DNA from 4 places in the Variovorax atrisoli genome. Region 2 is predicted to be linked to each of the others. Evidence: predicted binding sites of a transcription regulator. Region 2 holds the regulator's gene; each other region holds the start of a gene.

Region 1 (5,115 bases), on a different contig from region 2:
TTCGGCCTCGCGCTGGGCGGCGGTCTTGTGGATGCGGCGCTTGCCGCGCAGCTCGTACTTGAAATGCTTGACGGCATTGGCCAGGTACACCGTGTCGCGCGGCCGGCCGAGCTGCGCCATCGCGCGATCGAGCAGCTGGCCGGCCGGCCCGACGAAGGGGCGGCCGGCCAGATCCTCCTGGTCGCCGGGCTGTTCGCCGACCAGCATGCGCTGCGCGCCCACGGGCCCTTCGCCGCACACGGCCTGGGTGGCGAGCGCGCCGATGGGGCAGTCGCGGCACGCATGCGTGACCGCGCGAAGTTCATCGAGGCTGGCCGGCGCCGCACGATCGGCCGGCAGCAGGTGCAGCGGCAGAGGGGCGCGGATGCGGCGCGCGGGCGTGGCCGGCGCGTCGATCATCGACTGGCTGCGCGCCTGCGCCGCGTCGGCCAGCGGCTGGATCAGCGCGGCCTCGGGCAGGTTGTGCCAGTAGCGGACCGGCATCTCGCGGCGCATCATCGCGAGCTTCAGCCGCGCGGGGTTGAAGATGTTCTCGTAATAAGTGAGCCAGAGTTGCTCGCCCGCATCCGGCGGCGGCCTCTCGCGCCGGTCGGCGCCGTCGCGGAAAGTCAGCGCCTGCCCGTCCCACGCCACGCAGCGCTCCGGCGTGAGGATGGCCCATTGCATCTGCGCGAAGCGGCGCGAGAAGAACGGCGCATTGGCCTCCACGATGCGGTGGTCGGGTTCGAACCACGCCACGTGGCGCTCGCCCTGCTCCCCTTCCACGCGGGTGAAACGCACGAAGGCGCGCATCTTGTGGATGTCGCGGCGCACGGCCTTGGCCATCAGCCCGGCACGCAGCATGTCGGCGTCGAGCGGGTCGTGCCGCAGCGAAGGTTCGTGCGCCAGCCGCCAGAGCAGCCGGTACATGAGCGCGAGGCGGCCCGGGTCGCGATGCAGGATCACGTCGGCACACAGCGCGAGGAACGACGCGGGCACCGGCTGTCGCGCAGCGCCGGCCGGTGCAGGGGGCGCGGCAGGCTCATCCGAAAACAGCCCGAGACCGCCCGCGGGCGCGTCCCCGAAAAGCTCCGCGCCGCCGCTGTCCTGCGTACCGTCGCTCCACTCCACATGGTCGGGCGGCACGCCGTCGGCCAGCAGCTGGCGCGCCTCGCGGCGGAAGGCGTCGAGATCGACCGGGTCTTGGAGCCGCACGCGCATGCCGATGCCGATCTTTCTCTCGGCCTCAGAACAGCGCCGCCTGCGCCGGGACGGGAGCGGCCGCGGCGGACGCCGACATTGCCATCGCGTTCGCCGCCGGCCGGTGCCCGTCGGCCACCACGAAGGGCAGCACCTTGCGCGCCGGCACATGCAGGCGCCGCAGGTCGTCTGCCCTCACCCTTCGCACGCGACGCGCCTGCAGCAGCCGTTCGACCGCCTTCACCCCGAGGCCGGGCACGCGCAGCAGCATCTCTCGCGGGGCGTGGTTGAGGTCGACCGGGAAGCGCTCCGCATGCGCCAGCGCCCAGGCCAGCTTGGGATCGACGTCCAGCCGCAGCAGGCCGTCGGGCGAGGCCACGATCTCCTGGTGCTCGAACCCGTAGAAGCGCATGAGCCAGTCGGCCTGGTACAGCCGGTGCTCGCGCATCAGCGGCGGCGCAGCCAGCGGCAGCGCGCGGGCCGCGTCGGGGATGGGACTGAAGGCCGAGTAGTACACCCGCTTGAGCTTGTAGGCGCCGTAGAGCGTGGCGCTGGAGGCCAGGATGTGGCGGTCGTCGGTGGCGTCGGCGCCCACGATCATCTGCGTGCTCTGGCCCGCGGGCGCGAAGGGCGGCGGCTTGGCGGCAGCCGGCGCGGCGCCCGGCAGCGCGCGGATCGGCACCACCCGGCGCGCCTCCTCGCGGGTGTCGTCGATGCGAAGCCGCAGCCGCGCCATCGAGCGGCGGATGGCGCTCTCGTCCTTCTCGGGCGCCAGCGCTCGCAGGCCCTCGGCGGTGGGCAGCTCGACGTTGATGCTGAGCCGGTCGGCATAGCGGCCGGCGCGCGCCAGCAGTTCGTCGCTGGCGTCGGGGATGGTCTTGAGGTGGATGTAGCCGCGGAAGTCATGCTCCTCGCGCAGCTGGCGCGCGACCTCCACCACCTGCTCCATGGTGTGGTCCGGCGACTTGACGATGCCGCTGGACAGGAACAGGCCCTCGATGCAGTTGCGCCGGTAGAAGTCGAGCGTGAGCTGAACCACCTCCTCGACCCGGAAGCGTGCCCGCGGCACGTTGCTCGACGCGCGGTTCACGCAATAGAGGCAGTCGTACTGGCAGTGGTTGGTCAGCAGCACCTTCAGCAGCGAGATGCAGCGGCCGTCGGGCGCGTAGCTGTGGCAGATGCCTGCGCCCTCGGTGGAGCCGATGCCGCGTCCGCCCAGCGAGTCGCGCGGCTGCGAACCGCTCGACGCGCAGGAAGCGTCGTACTTCGCGGCGTCGGCCAGGATGGCGAGTTTGCGCTGGATGTCCATGGGGGAGTCGATCGAATACTGTATGAATATACAGTTTTAAGCCGATTGTGTCCTGCCCTGGCGTGCGGTTTTCCGGCCGACCCGCGTCTGCAGTGGCTGGTTTTTCAGCCGCCGATTTGCGGGAAAACCGCAGGTCCGCTGAAAAAACTCCAATGGAATCAGCCACTTGGGTTTGGCGGCCCGCGTGGCACATGCGTTGCTATCCAGGCGGCACACCCGACAGAGGATGGAGACACGCCAATGACCGACCTGCCCGCACCCGCCGCCGCGCCGCCACCGCCGGCCGGCCCCCGACTCACCACCCCGCACTGACGCGCCGCGCGTCGCGCTTCGATCCGGCCCGCGCCGGGTCGCGCCGCCGCATGGCCGTGCCGGCCCAGGGGAAGCCGCCCCTTCCCCCATCGCTTGTTCAACCAGAACCACAACGGAGACAGAAAAGATGACCAGAACCGAGAAGAAGAGCCCTCGCCTTCGCCCGACCCCCGTGCGCATCGGCACGCTGCTGGCCGTGCTGGCGCTCACCGCCTGCGGCGGCGGCAGCGACGGAGGTGGAGGCGGCTTCAGCTTCATTCCGCCCGCTGCAGGAGGCGGCGGCGGGGGCGGCGGAGGAGGCGGTGGCGGCTCCACGCCGACCGATCCGTCCGGCCCCGGCAACCCGCCGCCGGTCGATGCCACCGTGCGCATCGGCGTGCTGTCCTCGTCGCCGCAGCTGGTGACCGGAGACGACGCGCTGGTCGAGCTCGAATTGCTGCGCGAGAAAGCCGACGGCAACCTCGCGGTGTCGGTCGACGGGCGCGACGTGACGGCGGCGTTCTCTCGCGACCCCGCCAACGGCCGCCTGGTGGGCAAGGTCACGGGGCTCAAGCTGGGCTCCAACGAACTGGTCGCAAGCTATGGCGGCTACAGCGCGAAGCTGCAGCTGACGGCCTACCCGATCACCGGCCCGGTGATCTCCGGCCCGCATGAGGAGCCCTTCGTGTGCGGCTATGCCACCTTCACCCGCATGGGCGGCCAGGTGCTCAAGCCACTGGACGACGGCAAGTGCTCGGTGGAGACGCGCGTCGACTACTACTACCGCACCACCGCCGGCAGCAACGTGCGCTTCGTGCCGGAATCGATCACCACCTACCCGGCCAACATGGCCTGGCTCACCATCAACGGCAAGCAGGTGCCCTACGTGGTGCGGCTCGAAAGCGGCACCATCAACCGCGGGCTGTACCAGTCGGCGATCCTGCACGACGTGCTCAACGAGCCCGCGCCCTCGCCCACCTCGCGCCCGGCCGGCTGGAACGGCACACTGCTCTATCCGCTGGGCGGCGGCTGCCAGGGCGGCTGGTTCCAGCAGGGCAACGACTTCGCCACGCTCATCAACCCGACCTACCAGAGCCGCGGCTTCGCCGTGACCACCTCCACGCTCAACGTCTTCGGCACCAACTGCAACGACCAGCTTTCCTCGGAGACCATCGCGATGGTGAAGGAGCGCTTCATCGAGAACTTCGGCGTGCCGGCCCACACCATCGGCACCGGTGGCTCGGGCGGCTCCTACCAGAGCCACCAGACCAGCGACAACTACCCCGGCCTCTTCGACGGCGTGGTGGTGAGCCAGGTGTTCGCGGACGTCACCTCCTCCACCATCTTCAAGCTGCACGACTCGCGCGTGCTCAACAACTACTTCAACGACCCGGCCACCGCGGCGCTGGCCTACACCACGGCCGAGAAGCAGGCGATCTCGGGCTACCTGCAGATCGCCAACATCTCGAACATGAGCGGCCAGGCCGGCCGGCTCGACCCGACGGTGTCGTTCCCCGCGGGCGTGCCCACGGAGCAGCGCTACAACGCGCTGACCAACCCGACGGGCGCTCGCGCGACGGTGTTCGACCACACGGTGAACGTCTACGGCAAGACCGAGGCCGAGGGCTTCGCGCTGCGTCCGATCGACAACGTGGGCATCCAGTACGGCCTGAACGCGCTCAACGAGGGCAAGCTCAGCATCGAGAAATTCCTCGACCTGAACGAGCGCGTGGGCGGCGTCGACCGCGACATGAAGCGCACCGCCACGCGCACCGTGGGCGACATCGACGCGCTGCGCCGGGCCTACCAGTCGGGGCGCATCGTCAACGGCGCGGGCGGGCTGGCGTCCACCGCCATCATCGACCTGCGCGACTACAACGACGGCGCAGCGGGCGGCGACATCCACACCAAGATCCATTCGTTCTCGATGCGCGAACGCCTGCGCCGCGCCAACGGCAACATCGACAACCACGTGATGTGGACCATGGGCGGCGGCAACGCGGCCGCCTTCGACGAGATGGTGAAGTGGCTCACCGCGGTGAAGGCCGACACCTCCGATCGCACCAAGGCCAGGAAGATCGCCGCCAACCGCCCGGCCGACCTGCAGGACGCCTGCTGGAACGCGGGCCTGAAGTACACCGAGGAGCAGACCGCCTTCGGCAGCGGCGCGTGCAACACCTTCTACCCGGCCGGCACCACGCCGCGCATGGCTGCGGGCGGCCCTCTTGCCGACGACATCGCCAAGTGCCAGCTGAAGCCGCTGAATCCCTCGGACTACAGCGTGAGCTTCAACCCGACGCAATGGGCGCGCCTGAATGCCGCCTTCCCCGACGGCG
Region 2 (5,115 bases):
GACGCCGGCGCTCTGGTCAGCGACGACCTGATCATCAACCTCGTAAAGGAACGCATCGCGCAGCCCGACTGTGCCAGCGGCTTCCTGTTCGACGGTTTTCCTCGCACCATCCCCCAGGCCGACGCCATGAAGGCGGCAGGCGTCAAGCTCGACTACGTGCTCGAGATCGACGTGCCCTTCAGCGACATCATCGAGCGCATGAGCGGCCGCCGTTCGCATCCGGCTTCGGGCCGCACTTACCACGTCAAGTTCAATCCGCCCAAGGTGGAAGGCAAGGACGACGTGACCGGCGAGGACCTGATCCAGCGCGAGGACGACAAGGAAGAAACCGTTCGCAAGCGGCTCGACGTGTACAGCCAGCAGACGCGTCCGCTGGTCGACTACTACTCGGCCTGGGCCAAGGCCGATCCGGCCGCGGCGCCGAAATACCGTGCCATCAAGGGCGTGGGCACGGTCGACGAGATCACCCAGCGTGCCTTGGCCGCGCTGAGCGGCTGATCGAAGCATCGACCGAGCATCCGACCCGCACCGAACCGCCCCTCCAGAGGGGCGGTTCTGCTTTCAGCCCAGCAACTCGAGCACCAGGGCGATTCGGGCCTTCACGGGCGTCAGCTCGCCCGCATCGCGAAGCAGGTCGCCCGTCTTCGGCAGGATGCGCCCGTTCGAGCAGCGCGTCGCGCGGAGCACTGCGATACCCGCATCCTGCGCCTTGAGCGCGACAGCTTCCAGCGCATGGTGCAAGGTGCCGTTGCCGGTGGTCGCCAGCACCAGTCCGCGCAGAGGGTCCGGTCCGCCCGCCTGAAGCAGTGCCTCTACCACGGCCCCGCTGGCGCCGGCGTGGCTCATCACGATCTCCACCCTTGGCCATTGCAGTTCGGCCGCTTCGAAGAGCTTCGCGACCGACATTCCGCCACCCTGCGGCCACGGCCGGACAAGGCGCACTTCGCCCTCCTCCACATAGCCCACGGGCCCCGCATCGCCCGAAGCGAAGGCGTCGAGCCGGTAGGTGTGGACCTTCTGAATGTCGACGCCGGAATGGATCGCACCGGCGCACACCACGGTCACGCCGCCCGCACCCCGGGTCGCGGCGACACCGATGGCGTCGCGCACGTTCTGGGGGCCGTCAGGCGACAGTGCGGTGGCCGGGCGCATCGCGCAGGTCAGCACCACCGGTTTGGAGGAGGCCAGCACCGAGTGCAGGAAGAAGGCCGTCTCCTCGATCGTGTCGGTGCCGTGGGTGATCACCACGCCTGCCACGTCGGGCTGCGCCAGCCAGTGCGCGCAGCGCCTGGCCAGTTGCTGCCAGATGGCGAAGGACATGTCCTTGCTGTCGACCTGCGCAACCTGCTCGGCCTCCAGTGTCACTCCTGCGGGCGCCTCGATGTCACCGAGCAGGTCGGCCACGCTCACCTGCGCGGCCGTGTAGCCGATGTTGTCGTCACTGCTGGCGGCGCGGCCCGCGATGGTGCCGCCGGTGCCCAAAACCACGACCCGACGTGGCAGCCCGGACGAAGAGGAATTGACCATGGCTTGTCAACTTCTAAAAACTGGTTAAAAATACAGGCACTGGATATCCAACCAGTGCCGCAAGGAACCACACATGCAGTTCGCCGTGAAGCTTACAGCCCGCCAGCAGCAGATCCTGGACCTCATCCAGAGTGCCATCGCCCGTACAGGTGCGCCGCCCACGCGCGCCGAAATCGCCAATGAACTCGGGTTCAAGTCCGCCAACGCCGCCGAAGAACACCTGCAGGCACTGGCTCGCAAGGGCGTCATCGAGCTGGTCAGCGGCACCTCGCGCGGCATCCGCCTCAAGGGCGACGCGCTGCGCTCTCTCAACGAAACGCGCCATCGCGAAGGCAACCAGTTCTCGCTCTCGCTGCCCGGAATGGCCCAGCTGGCGCTGCCGCTGATCGGTCGCGTCGCAGCCGGCTCGCCCATCCTGGCCCAGGAGCACGTCGACCAGACCTACTACGTCGAGAACACGCTGTTCCAGCGCCAGCCCGACTACCTGCTCAAGGTGCGCGGCATGTCGATGCGCGACGCCGGCATCATGGACGGCGACCTGCTCGCGGTACAGGCCACCAAGGAAGCACGCAACGGCCAGATCGTGGTCGCGCGCCTCGGCGACGAAGTAACGGTCAAGCGCCTGAAGCGCAACAAGCAGGTCATCGAGCTGCACGCCGAGAACCCCGACTACCCGACCATCATCGTGCAGCCCGGCGAGCCCTTCGAGATCGAGGGCCTCGCGGTCGGCCTCATCCGCAACACCATGCTGATGTAGGCCACGGCGGCCTGCTTTCCAGAGCAACAGCACCCCATCCGGCAGCGACAGGTGGCGGGCGTATGGCGAAGGTTCTTCGCCATCACCCTGTCGCAGCCGACTCAAGAAATCCTGCCTGTGTTCAACCTCATACTTTCTTGGAGTTCACATGGGAATCGCCCTCCTCGCCATCGCCGACATCTGGATGCCGCTGCAATCGCTGGCCAATCGACTGATGCCGGCGCGCCGCCCCTCCCGCCGCGGAGACCATCTCGACACCGCCGAATCTTCGGCTGGGCTGCGCTATGTGGCGGTTCGCCCTGCCTGTACCGCCCGCAGCAGCGGTACCACGCCATCCGAATCGGCCGCTCAGGCACGCCCTCTTCGCGTCGTCCGCGTGGTCGATGGCAAGGGACAGCAACGCGGCAACAACCGCATGGTGATCTCCGGCCGCATGGCCGACGTGTGCGCCGAACTCGACCGGCTGGCCGCCTTGGAAGCCGCCGAGACCATGGCCGCCGCGCCTCGCTCGACGCGACTGCATTGAGCCTGAACCGAGCCCTTTAGCGGGCTCCTGACGCCCTGCGATCGGCTGCGGGGCGGGTATCCAAACGTTTGCCGGCGCGACATTCCAATGCTGCGAGGCACAATGGCGTGCCATGAACATTGTGATCCTCGACGATTACCAGGACGCCGTACGCAAGCTGCGCTGCGCTTCCAAGCTGGACGCATACGCGGCCAAGGTCTATACCAACACGGTGAAGGGCATTGGACAGTTGTCGGTTCGCCTCAAGGACGCCGACGTGATCGTGCTGATCCGCGAGCGCACCCAGATCTCGCGCCAGCTGATCGAAAAGCTCCCGAAGCTCAAGCTCATTTCCCAGACCGGACGCGTGGCCGGGCACATCGACGTCGCGGCCTGCACCGAGCGGGGCGTGGCGGTGGCAGAGGGCTCCGGCTCTCCCCAGGCGCCCGCCGAGCTCACCTGGGCACTCATCATGGCGGCCATGCGCCGGCTGCCGCAGTACATCAGCAACCTCAAACATGGCGCCTGGCAGCAGTCGGGCCTGAAGTCGGCCTCCATGCCGCCCAACTTCGGCATCGGCTCGGTGCTCAAGGGCAAGACGCTGTGCATCTGGGGCTACGGGCGCATCGGCCAACTGGTCGCGCGCTACGGACAGGCTTTCGGCATGCAGGTCGTGATCTGGGGCCGTGAAGCCAGCTGCGCCAAGGCGCGTTCCGACGGTTTCCAGGTGGCCCAGAACCGCCATGAGTTCTTCGCTGCGGCCGACGTGCTGTCGGTCCACCTGCGGCTCAACGAAGAGACCAACGGCCTCATCACGCTCGAAGACCTCTCGCGCATGAAGCCGACCGCCCTGTTCGTGAACACCTCCCGCGCGGAACTGGTCGAGGCCGACGCCCTTCTCGCGGCCCTCAACCGCGGCCGCCCCGGGCTCGCGGCCGTCGACGTGTTCGAGAGCGAGCCGCCGCTGCAGGGCCACGCGCTGCTGCGCCTCGAGAACTGCATCTGCACGCCGCACATCGGCTACGTCGAGCAGGAAAGCTACGAGAGCTATTTCGGCCAGGCCTTCGACAACGTCGTGAGTTTCATCAAGGGCAACCCCACCAACATCGTGAATCCCGGCGCGCTGCAGGTCCGCCGGTGAGCCAGCCGGCGCCACAGAGAGCGCTCTGGGCGCTGCTTGCCGGCAACTTCGTGATCGGCACGGGCGTGATGGTCGTGCCCGGTACGCTCAACGAGATCAGCGCCTCGCTCTCGGTCACGGCCGCCACGGCCGGGCAGTTGATCACTGCCGCCGCCGCGGTCATGTGCGTAGGCGCGCCGCTGCTGGCAGCCGCAGTGGCCGGATGGGACCGGCGCCAGCTTCTCGCCCTCACCCTGCTCTGGTATGCCTTCGGCCACGTGGCCTGCGCGCTGATGCCCAGCTTCGGCGCGCTGCTGCCGGCGCGCATGCTCACGGTGATCGCGCCGGCCATCTTCACGCCCCAGGCCGCCGCCTGCGCCGGCCTGCTGGTGCCGCCGGAGCATCGCGGGCGGGCCGTCACCTTCGTCTTTCTCGGCTGGTCGATGGCCTCGGTGCTGGGACTGCCCATCGGCGCGCTGATCGGCGGGCATCTTGGCTGGCGCATGGCTTTCGGCGCGATTGCGGCGCTCAGTGTCGCGAGCGCGACATCGGTGTGGCTCACCTTGCCGAACGGCATCCGTCCTGCCGCGCTGACGGCTGCTGCATGGTCGCGCGTGCTGCGCAGCCCTGTGCTGATGGGCATCGTCTCGGTCACGGCGCTGCAGGGCGCGGGCCAGTTCGTGCTCTTCAGCTACTTCGGGCCAATCCTCAAGCAGAGCTACGGTGCCGACGCCACCACACTCAGCGTGATGTGGGCGCTGTTCGGCGTGTGCGGGCTGGTGGGCAACATGCTGGTCAGCCGATTCATCGACCGCGTGGGCGCCGGGCGCATGGTGCTCGTCACCACGCTGCTGATCTCGCTGAGCCTGCTGCTGTGGCCCATGGCCTCCACGCTGGCCTTGCTGGCCGCGGTGCTCGTTCCATGGGGGCTGGGCTGCTTCGCGGCCAACTCGGCACAGCAGGCGCGGCTGGTGGGCCTGGCGCCCGCGCTGGCGCCGGGCTCGGTGGCGCTCAACAGCTCCGGCATCTACACCGGCCAGGCCGTCGGTGCGGCGCTGGGCGGATGGCTGCTGGCCCATGACGCCAGCGCCTGGATGAGCTGGGTCGGCCTCGGCCTGCTGATGGTCGCCATCTCGCTGAGCGTTGCGATCGACCGCAGCCGGCGCGCCCCCTGAAAGCGCGCCCCCGCGTAAAACCCGTCACGGC
Region 3 (5,115 bases), on a different contig from region 2:
GGCGCTCGGGCGTCGAGGGCGTGTAGTTGATGGCGTTGTCGACGAGGTTGCGCACCAGCTCCTTCAGCAGCGTGGGATTGCCGTCGAACACCACGCCCGGCTGGCCGGGCTCCACGCCGTCGTAGCCCAGGTCGATGCGCTTCTCGATCGCGCGGGGCACAGCCTCGCGCACCACCTCGATGGTCAGCTTCGCGAGGTCGCAGGGCTGGTGGTGTGCATGGGCGCTGTTGCCCTCGGCGCGCGCCAGCGACAGCAGCTGGTTCACCGTGTGCGTCGCGCGCTTGCTCGCGCGGCCGATCTGCTTGAGCGACTGCTTCAGCTCGTCGGCATTCGCGCCCTCGCGCTGCGCCAGGTCGGCCTGCATGCGCAGGCCCGCCAGCGGCGTCTTCAGCTGGTGCGCCGCGTCGGCCAGGAAGCGCTTCTGCGTGCCGATGGAGTCGTTGAGCTTGTCCAGCAGCTCGTTCACCGACGACACCAGCGGCACCACCTCCAGCGGCACCGAGGACTCATCCAGCGGGCTCAGGTCGCCGGGGCGCCGCTCGCGGATGCGCGCCTCCACCACCGACAGCGGCTTGATGCCGCGCACCAGCGCCAGCCAGATCAGGAGCACCGCCAGCGGCAGGATCGCGAACTGCGGCAGCAGCACGCCCTTGATGATCTCCGCCGCCAGCACCGACTGCTTCTCGCGCGTCTCGGCCAGCTGCAGCAGCGTGGGCGGCACGTCGTCGGCACCGCTGGCGATCCACATCGAAGCGACGCGCACCGGCTGGCCGTGCACGTCGCTGTTGTGCAGGAACACCTGTCCGGGGGGCAGCGGCTCGTCGAGGCCGGGCTGAGGGATGTCGCGCTCGCCGCTGAGCAGGTTGTCGTAGCCGTCGAGCAGCTGGTAGTAGACGTGGCCGGCCTCGTCGGCGCGCAGGATCTCGCGCGCAGACTGCGACAGCACGAACTGCACGTGCCCCTCCTTCACCGTCACCAGCTCGGCCAGCACCTTCACGTTGTGCTCCAGCGCGCGGTCGAAGGGCGCGTTGGCGATGCCCTGCGCCACCAGCCAGGTGACGCCGATGCTCACCGGCACCAGCAGCAGCAGCGGCGTGAGCATCCAGTCGAGGATCTCGCCGAACAGGGAGCGCTGCGCGCGCTGGAAAAGCTTCACTTGGTTCGCTCCCGGGCGGCGCGCACCGCGTGCCTCTGCGCCGCCGTCTTTCCGAGGGCGATGCCAGCGGGCCGGCAGAGCCGGTTCCGCGGCATTTCCCGCATGTCAGGGCGCATCAGGGCTGGATCTTCTCGAGGCAGTAGCCCAGCCCTCGAACGGTCGCGATGCGCACCGGGCCCTTCTCGATCTTCTTGCGCAGGCGGTGGATGTAGACCTCGATGGCGTTGAGGCTCACTTCCTCGCCCCATTCGCACAGGCGGTCGACGAGCTGGTCCTTGCTCACCAGCCGGCCGGCGCGCTGCAGCAGCACTTCGAGCAGGCCGAGTTCGCGCGCCGAGAGTTCGATCATCTTGCCGTCGATGGTGGCCACGCGGCCGGCCTGGTCGTACACCAGCGGGCCGTGGCGGATCGTGTTGCTGGTGGCGCCCATGCCGCGCCGGGTGAGGGCGCGCACGCGCGCCTCGAGCTCCTGCAGGCTGAAGGGCTTGGCCATGTAGTCGTCGGCGCCGTGGTCCAGGCCCTTGACCCGCTCCTCCACGCTGTCGGCGGCGGTGAGCACCAGCACCGGCAGCTGCGAGCCGCGTGCGCGCAGCCGCTTGAGGATCTCGATGCCGTGCAGGCTGGGCAGCCCGAGGTCGAGGATCAGCAGGTCGAACTCGTCATGGGTCATGAGCGCGGTGTCGGCCTGCGAGCCGTTGGCCACGTGGTCGACTGCCGCGCCCGAGGTGCGCAGGCTGCGCAGCAGGGCATCGGCCAGCACCTGGTCGTCTTCGGCAATCAGAATCCGCATGCGCCACCTCCGGCCTGTTTCAGGTGTCGGGCGCCACGCCGGCGCCGTTCAAATTTGTCTCTTCGCCGGAGTCTAGCCCGCCGTATAGGCTTCGAGTCCGATGGTTACCACGGTGGCGATCTCGTCGCCCACGCTGCTTCGGAACTCCTTCTCGGCCTGCGTGACGGCGCCGCGGAAGGCGTCCAGCCAGGCCAGCCCGTCGGCGGTGAAGAGCACGCGCCGCGCCCGTGCGTCCAGCGGATCGGGCCCGCGCGTGACCAGCCCCCAGGCCTCGCACTGGTCGACCAGCGCGCCCATCGCCTGCTTGGTCATGCCGGCGCGCTCGGCCAGCTCGGTGAGGCGCGAGCCCTCGCGCGACAGGTGCCGTGTGATGTGGATGTGCGCCGCGCTCACCTGCGCGCGCGCCGCGAGGTTCGACAGGGCCAGCGGCACGTCGACGTCGTGCGCCATCAGCTCCAGCACGCGCTCGTCGAAGCGGCGCATGGCGTGGCCGAGCAGGCGGCCGAGGTGGGTCTGCCGCCAGGCGTCCTGGTCGGCTGGGAAGGGGGCATCGGCCATGGCTTGAAATGGTAAAGCAAACTGACCAAAAAACAGGTTTACGCCGCGGGATCAGCCTCTACACTACTGTTCAAGCATCCAGCCTGTAGTTAAACGCAGATGGGTGGAGTCACACACAAGCCATTGATCTTCAAGGAGTTTTTCAAATGGACGCAGTAGTCAAGGGTTCGAGCATCGGCGCCAACAGCGAGAAGGCCAAGGCCCTGCAGGCCGCGCTGGCCCAGATCGAAAAGCAGTTCGGCAAGGGCACCATCATGCGGCTCGGCGAGGGCGAGGTGCTGGAGGACATCCAGGTCGTCTCCACCGGCTCCCTGGGCCTGGACATCGCGCTGGGCGTCGGCGGCCTGCCGCGCGGCCGCGTCATCGAGATCTACGGCCCTGAATCCTCGGGCAAGACCACGCTCACGCTGCAGGTCATCGCCGCCATGCAGAAGCAGGCCGGCACCTGCGCCTTCGTCGACGCCGAACACGCCCTCGACGTGCAGTACGCCCAGAAGCTCGGCGTCAACCTGTCCGACCTGCTGATCAGCCAGCCCGACACCGGCGAGCAGGCCCTCGAGATCGTCGACTCGCTGGTGCGCTCGGGCGCTGTGGACCTGATCGTGGTCGACTCGGTCGCCGCGCTCACGCCCAAGGCCGAAATCGAAGGCGAGATGGGCGACTCGCTGCCCGGCCTGCAGGCCCGCCTGATGAGCCAGGCGCTGCGCAAGCTCACCGCCACGATCAAGAAGACCAACTGCATGGTCATCTTCATCAACCAGATCCGCATGAAGATCGGCGTGATGTTCGGCTCGCCCGAAACCACCACCGGCGGCAACGCGCTGAAGTTCTACGCCTCGGTGCGCCTGGACATCCGCCGCATCGGCACCATCAAGAAGGGCGACGAGGCCATCGGCAACGAGACCAAGGTGAAGGTGGTGAAGAACAAGGTCTCGCCTCCGTTCAAGACGGCCGAGTTCGACATCCTGTTCGGCGAGGGCATCAGCCGCGAGGGCGAGATCATCGACATGGGCGTGAACGCCAAGATCATCGACAAGTCGGGCGCCTGGTACGCCTACAACGGCGAGAAGATCGGCCAGGGCCGCGACAACGCCCGCGAGTTCCTGCGCGAGAACCCCTCGCTGTCGCGCGAGATCGAGAACAAGGTGCGCGAGTCGCTGGGCGTGCCGCTGCTGGCCGCCGATGCCGAGGACGCGCCCGAGAAGCCGCAGAAGGCTTCCAAGGCCGACAAGGCGGACAAGGGCGAGTAAGTTCGAGCAAGGACAGGCGCGGCCCCGCGGGGCCGCGATCGCGCCCCCCCGCATGGCATTCGAAGCTCCTTCACTCAAGGGCCGCGCGCTGCGCCTCCTGAGCCAGCGCGAGCATTCGCGTGCGGAGCTGGAGCGCAAGCTGGCAAGGCACGAGGAAGAGCCCGGCACGCTGGCGAAGGCGCTCGACGAGCTGGCCGCCAAGGACTTCATCAGCGAGCCGCGCGTGGTGGCCTCGGTGCTTCACCAGCGCGCGGCGACTTCCGGGGCCCTGCGCGTGAGACAGGAGCTTCAGGCCAGGGGCATCGCGCCCGAGGCCATCGCCGAGGCGGTGGCGGGCCTGCAGGAAACCGAGGTCGAGCGCGCCGTCGCCCTGTGGCGCCGCCGCTTCGACGCTCCGCCTGCCGATGCGAAGGAGCGGGCGAAGCAGATGCGATTCCTGATGGCGCGCGGCTTCTCGGGCGCCGTCGTCTCCAAGGTGCTCAGGAGCGATTTCGATGAAGCAGCAGACGAGTGAAGGCGCCGCGGCGCAATCTCGCGTCATCACCCAGCGCGTCGCCTGCGAATGGCGCCGCGCCTACGTGCTGGCGGCCGACCCGAAGCGCCTGCCCGAATGGGCCAGCGGCCTTGCGAAGAGCGCACTGGTGCCGCACGGCGACCACTGGATCGTGCGCACGCCCGAAAGCGGCGAGGCCCGCATGCGCTTTGCCCCGCGCAACGATCTCGGCGTGCTCGACCACTGGGTGGCGCCCGAAGGCGTGCCCGAGGTCTACCTGCCGTTCCGCGTGATCGGCGTCGCGCCGGACGCCTGCGAGCTTCAGTTCACGCTGCTGCGCCAGCCGCACATGGACGATGCGGCCTTCGAGCGCGACGCGCAGTGGATCGCCCGCGACCTGCGCACCTTGCGCGACCTGCTCGAGGCGGGCTGACGGGGCGGACTGACCGGGCGGCGGCTTCAGCCGGCTTCGGGGGCGTCGTCGAGCGAAGGCGCTTCGCTCTTGTGCGCGGCGATGTCGCGCACGTTCTTCTGCACGGCCACCGCGCCGAACAGGCTCAGCAGGAAGGCCATCGCGTAGAAGCCCTTCTCGCTGGCCGCCAGCGTGGCGTTGAAGAGGCCGATGGCCAGCAGCGCCACCGACAGCAGCAGCGAGATCCAGCACAGGCCGTAGTAGATGCCGGTGACCGAGATGCCCTCGAGGCGGTCGCGCACCGTCTTCTGCAGCGACACGGCGGAGAAGAGGCCATACATCAGCACGGTGAAGTAGTAGCCCTTTTCGTTGAGCTGCATGGCTGCGTTCCACAGCCCGATCAGGTAGACGATGGCGCCGATGAACAGCGCTGCCCAGGAAGCGGCGACGAATGCC
Region 4 (5,115 bases), on a different contig from region 2:
CGCCGCCTGCTGCGTAACGTGGAAGCGCTGCGGCACCAGCAGGTGCAGGTGGTCGCGCGCCCGGGTCATCGCCACGTAGAGCAGGCGCCGCTCCTCTTCCAGTTCGTGCGCGCTCTGGGCCACGTCGGCCGGCAGGCAGCCGTCGACCACGTTGAGCACGTGCACCGAATTCCATTCCTGCCCCTTGGCCGAATGGATGGTGGAGAGGATCAGGTAGTCCTCGTCGAGCAGCGGCGGCCCCGGCCGGTCGCTCGTGGCCTCGGGCGGATCGAGCGTGAGCTCGGTGAGGAATCGTTCGCGCGAGCCGTATCCGGCCGCGAGCCGCGCGAGCTGCTCCACGTCGGCGCGCCGCACGCCGGAGGTGTCCTCGTACAGCCGCTCCAGGTGCGGCAGGTACCAGTCCATCGCGAGCTCGACGTCGGCGGGCCATTTCAGCGCCGGCGCGCGCAGGGCCTCGTAGGCCTTCGCGAAATCGGCCCATTGCGCACGAGCGGCGGAAGGCGGCACGAACTCGCGCACCACACGGGCCGGATCGGACGCCTGCTCCATCGCGTCGAGCAGGCGCGCGCTCGTGGCGGGGCCGATGCCCGGGATGAGCTGCGTCACGCGGAAACCCGCCATGCGGCCGCGCGGGTTCTGCGCGAATCGCAGCACCGCGAGCAGGTCCTTCACATGCGAGGCTTCAAGAAACTTCAGGCCGCCGAACTTCACGAACGGGATGTTGCGCCGCGCCAGCTCCAGTTCGAGCGCAGCGCTGTGAGACGAGGTGCGGAACAGCACCGCCTGCGACTTCAGCGCCAGCCCGCCCTCGCGGTGCGCAAGCACCTTGTCGGCCACCCAGCGCGCCTGCCCCGCCTCGTCGGGCACGAGCACCAGCAGCGGCTTGCCGGCCGAGGGCTTGTCGGTCCACAGCGTCTTGGCATGCCGCTCGGCGGCCTGCGCGATGACGCGGTTCGACACGTCGAGGATCGGCTGCGTCGAGCGGTAGTTGCGCTCCAGCGTGACCACGCGCGCGGGCTGCGTGAACTGCGAGGGAAAGTCGAGGATGTTGCGCACCGTGGCGCCGCGGAAGGAGTAGATCGACTGCGCGTCGTCGCCCACCACGGTCACGCCGCGCCCGTCGGGCTTGAGCGCCAGCAGGATCGCCGCCTGCAGCAGGTTGGTGTCCTGGTACTCGTCGACCAGCACGTGGTCGAAGCGCGCGCCGATGTGCGCGGCCAGCGAAGGCTCGGCCGCCATCTCGGCCCAGTAGAGCAGCAGGTCGTCGTAGTCGAGCACGTTCTGCCGCTGCTTGGCCTCGACATACGCGCCGAACAGCTTCTTCAGCTCGGCCTCCCACTCGCCGCACCATGGAAAGGCCTCTTTCAGCACATCGGCCAGCGGCGCGCGGGTGTTCACGCAGCGCGAGTAGATCGACAGGCAGGTGCCCTTGCGCGGGAAGCGGTTGACGGTGGAGGAAAGCCCCAGCTCGTGGCGCACCAGCCCCATCAGGTCTTCGGCGTCGCCGCGGTCGTGGATGGTGAAGTTCTCGTCGAGGCCGATCTGCGGCGCGTACTCGCGCAGCAGCCGAGCACCGATGCCGTGGAAGGTGCCGGCCCACGGCAGCGCGGGCGGGGCATCGGACTTCAGTCCGAGCACCTGCGCCAGCACCCGGCCGGCGCGGCGCTCCATCTCCTGCGCGGCACGGCGCGAGAAGGTCAGCAGCAGCAGGCGCTGCGGATCGACGCCGCCGGCGATGAGGGTTGCGACGCGGTGCGCCAGCGTGCTGGTCTTGCCCGAGCCGGCACCGGCGATGACGAGCAGCGGCCGCTCGTCCAGGCCGGCGGTGGCCGCGCTCACGCCGTGCTCGACCGCCGCACGCTGCGCCTCGTTGAGCGAGGCCAGCGCCTGCGCCAGGCGCTCTGCCTGGCTCCTGGGCGCAGCGGAAGGAACGGGAAGCGCAGTGCTCTGCATGCCTGCGACTTTACTGTATGCCCGTCCAGTCCGGCCGCCTTGCCGACATATGGCCGGTGACATAATCGCGCCTCGCTGCAACCCGGAGATTTTTCCAATGGAAACCGACCCGTCTCGGCAGCTTTCAACTCCCTTTCACTGACGCCTTTCTTCGCGCCTCTCGCGCACGTCGGGCAGGGAATTGAAAGCGCCCCCCTCCCTCGCCCATCGTCCAGTCCGTCATTCCAGGGAGTGAGCCCCATGCTCAACATCTTCACGCTCGCCAACGGCCGCCTCGTACAGGAAGAAATCGAGGCCCTCGAAGAGCTCTCCAGGTTCCAGCCGATCTGGGTCGACCTCGAGTCGCCCACGCTCGAGGAAAAGCGCTGGATCAAGCAGTACTACGGCCTGTCCATCCCCGAGGATGCAATGGACGAGGACATCGAGGAATCGGCGCGCTTCTACGAGGAAGACAACGGCGAGCTGCACATCCGCTCCGACTTCCTGATCGACGACGACGAAGCCCCGCGCGCGGTGCGCGTGGCCTTCATCCTCAACCAGCACAACACCGACCTGCGCAGCCGCGGCGTGCTGTTCTCGATCCACGACGAGGACGTGCCCGTGTTCCGCCTGCTGCGCATGCGCGCGCGCCGCGCGCCGGGGCTGATCGAGGACGCCAAGGAAGTCATGCTCAAGCTCTTCGACGCCGACGCCGAATACTCGGCCGACTCGCTGGAGAACATCTACGACGAGCTCGAGGCGGCGAGCAGGAAGGTGCTGTCGGGCAACGTCAGCGACGAGCTGGCCGGCGAGGTGCTCGGCGCCATCGCGCGGCAGGAAGACCTGAACGGGCGCATCCGCCGCAACGTGATGGACACGCGCCGCGCCGTCAGCTTCATGATGCGCAGCAAGATGCTCAACGCCGAGCAGTTCGAGGAAGCGCGCCAGATCTTGCGCGACATCGAGTCGCTGGACAACCACACGGCCTTCCTCTTCGACAAGATCAACTTCCTGATGGATGCGACCGTCGGTTTCATCAACATCAACCAGAACAAGACCATCAAGATCTTCTCGGTGGCCAGCGTGGCGCTGCTGCCGCCGACGCTGATCGCCAGCATCTACGGCATGAACTTCAAGTTCATGCCCGAGCTCGACTGGGCCATGGGCTACCCCTACGCCATCGTGCTGATGGCGGCGAGCGCGCTGGTGCCGATGTGGTACTTCCGCCGGCGCGGCTGGCTCAAGTAGCGGCCTGCCGACGGGCGCTCGCGGGGCGCCCGGTGCTAGAGTGGCTTTCGGCCCGAGCGCCGACTGGAGAGCCACCTTGCGCAGAATCCGCTTCCTCACCCACCGCCACCGCGCACCCTCGACCAACACCGCGCTGGGCCTGCTGCTGGCCTTCAATGCCGGCGCCATCAACGCAGGCGGCTTCCTCGTGCTGCACATGTACACCTCGCACATGACGGGCTTCGCCTCGCAGCTGGCCGACGGCATGGTGCTGGGCAACGTCAAGCTGCTGCTGAACGCGCTGGGCGCGATCCTCGCCTTCCTGACCGGCGCGGCCGTGTGCGCGGTGCTCGTGAACTGGGGCCGCCAGCACCGCATGCACGGCGTGTACGCACTGCCGCTGATGCTCGAGGCGGCGCTGATGTTTCCCTTCGGTCTCATGGGCGCCATCACGCTGACCTGGGCGACGCCCTTCGCGGTGCCACTCACCGTGCTGCTGCTGTCCTTCATCATGGGGCTGCAGAACGCGGTGGCCTCCAAGACCTCGGGCGGCAGCATCCGCACCACGCACATGACCGGCAACATCACCGACATGGGCATCGAGATCGGCAAGATGCTCTACTGGAACCGCCGCTCGAAGTCGCAGCAGGACCATCCCCTGCCCGTGCGGCACGACCGCAGCCGCATGCGCCGCGCGGGCGGGCTGGTCGGCATGTTCGTGCTTGGCGGCGCCGCGGGCGCGCTGGGCTTCAAGTACGTGGGCTTCGTCTGCGTGGTGCCGCTGGCGGCGCTGCTGCTGGCGCTGTCGATCCCGCCGCTGCTGCGCGACATCCCGCGCCGCCGCACGCCTTCTCTCGGCTGAATTCAGCCAAGTTCGGCCGGCAGCGAAGCCAGCCACGCATCGACGAGCGCGAGGCTGTAGCGGCTCGCCACCGCAGCGACGAAGCGCGAGAAGTCGCCGTGCGCGGCGTCGTCGGCGCGGTCCGAGATCGTGCGCATCGCCGCGAAGGGCACGCCGTAGTCGTGACACACCTGCGCGACCGAGGCGCCCTCCATCTCCACCGCGAGCGCATCGGGCAAGGCGCGCTGAAGCGCCGCGCTCTCGGCCGTGGTCGAGACGAACCTGTCGCCGCTCACCAGCAGGCCGCGATGCACCTTCGGCGAACGAAGGCCGAATTCGTCGACGGCCTGCTGCCCCACCAGCGCCACCGGATCGCGCAGCGTCTGCCGCGCGACCTCCGCCAGCGCATCGCCGATGGCCGCGTCGGCAGCGAAGCGCGACAGCCCCATCAGCGGCACTTCGTACTTCGGGAAGATCGGCGAGGCGTCGAGGTCGTGCTGCAGCAGCTGCGTCGCGACCACCACGTCCCCGACGTCCACGCCCGGCGCCAGTCCGCCCGCGACGCCGGTGAACACGATGGCCCTCACGCCGAAGCGCTCCAGCAGCACCGTGGCCGTGATCGCCGCCGCGACCTTGCCGATGCGCGACAGCACCGCGACCACCGGCCGGCCATGCAGATGGCCTACCCAGAAGTCGCGGCCCGCGACGCGCACGCGCTGCTCGTCGGGCATCAGCGCGAGAAGCGCGCCCAGCTCCTCGTGCATCGCCGCGACGATGGCGATGGGCGCGGTTGACAGAGAGCTCAAGCTACTTCTCTTTTCAGGAACACCGAGGAACCGGCTTCGCCGGGCCTCTGGTGTTGCCCCCTGCAAGGGGGTTGGCGCAGCGACACGAAGTGCGCGAAGCCTGGGGGTTTACTTGATATCCACGCCGTAGAAGGTGTGGCGGCCGAAGGGGCTCAGCTTGAAGTCGACCACCTCCTTGCGCACCGGCTTCAGCTGCACCGCATGCGCGATGGTGAACCACGGCGCCTGCTCCTTGAAGATCAGCTGAGCCTTCTTGTAGAGCGCGTCGCGTTCGGACTGCTTGGTCGCGCTCTTGGCTTTCAGCACCAG

The links. The regulator LexA, encoded in region 2, represses DNA repair genes until DNA is damaged. The targets are predictions, from matches to a motif close to ACTGTATNNNNATACAGT.
Region 1: the regulator LexA is predicted to act here: its motif matches at 2,506-2,523, upstream of FHY06_RS10285 (putative DNA modification/repair radical SAM protein).
Region 3: the regulator LexA is predicted to act here: its motif matches at 2,570-2,587, upstream of recA (recombinase RecA).
Region 4: the regulator LexA is predicted to act here: its motif matches at 1,966-1,983, upstream of FHY06_RS16070 (ATP-dependent helicase).

What each region holds. Positions count from the first base shown of each region.
Region 1 covers NZ_JACIBG010000002.1:727,973-733,087, forward strand. Annotated here, with positions in the region: gene FHY06_RS10280 (UdgX family uracil-DNA binding protein) at 1-1,200, opposite strand, end outside; gene FHY06_RS10285 (putative DNA modification/repair radical SAM protein) at 1,226-2,488, opposite strand; gene FHY06_RS10290 (DUF6351 family protein) at 2,928-5,115, shown strand, end outside.
Region 2 covers NZ_JACIBG010000001.1:922,180-927,294, forward strand. Annotated here, with positions in the region: gene adk (adenylate kinase) at 1-498, shown strand, start outside; gene FHY06_RS04405 (asparaginase) at 562-1,527, opposite strand; gene lexA (transcriptional repressor LexA) at 1,601-2,284, shown strand; gene FHY06_RS04415 (hypothetical protein) at 2,433-2,810, shown strand; gene FHY06_RS04420 (D-2-hydroxyacid dehydrogenase family protein) at 2,923-3,930, shown strand; gene FHY06_RS04425 (MFS transporter) at 3,927-5,084, shown strand.
Region 3 covers NZ_JACIBG010000005.1:341,939-347,053, forward strand. Annotated here, with positions in the region: gene FHY06_RS19405 (sensor histidine kinase) at 1-1,156, opposite strand, end outside; gene FHY06_RS19410 (response regulator transcription factor) at 1,272-1,946, opposite strand; gene FHY06_RS19415 (MarR family winged helix-turn-helix transcriptional regulator) at 2,019-2,504, opposite strand; gene recA (recombinase RecA) at 2,651-3,754, shown strand; gene recX (recombination regulator RecX) at 3,807-4,268, shown strand; gene FHY06_RS19430 (SRPBCC family protein) at 4,249-4,680, shown strand; gene yiaA (inner membrane protein YiaA) at 4,707-5,115, opposite strand, start outside.
Region 4 covers NZ_JACIBG010000004.1:188,936-194,050, forward strand. Annotated here, with positions in the region: gene FHY06_RS16070 (ATP-dependent helicase) at 1-1,953, opposite strand, end outside; gene corA (magnesium/cobalt transporter CorA) at 2,194-3,180, shown strand; gene FHY06_RS16080 (YoaK family protein) at 3,257-4,021, shown strand; gene FHY06_RS16085 (5'-methylthioadenosine/adenosylhomocysteine nucleosidase) at 4,024-4,764, opposite strand; gene FHY06_RS16090 (ABC transporter substrate-binding protein) at 4,915-5,115, opposite strand, start outside.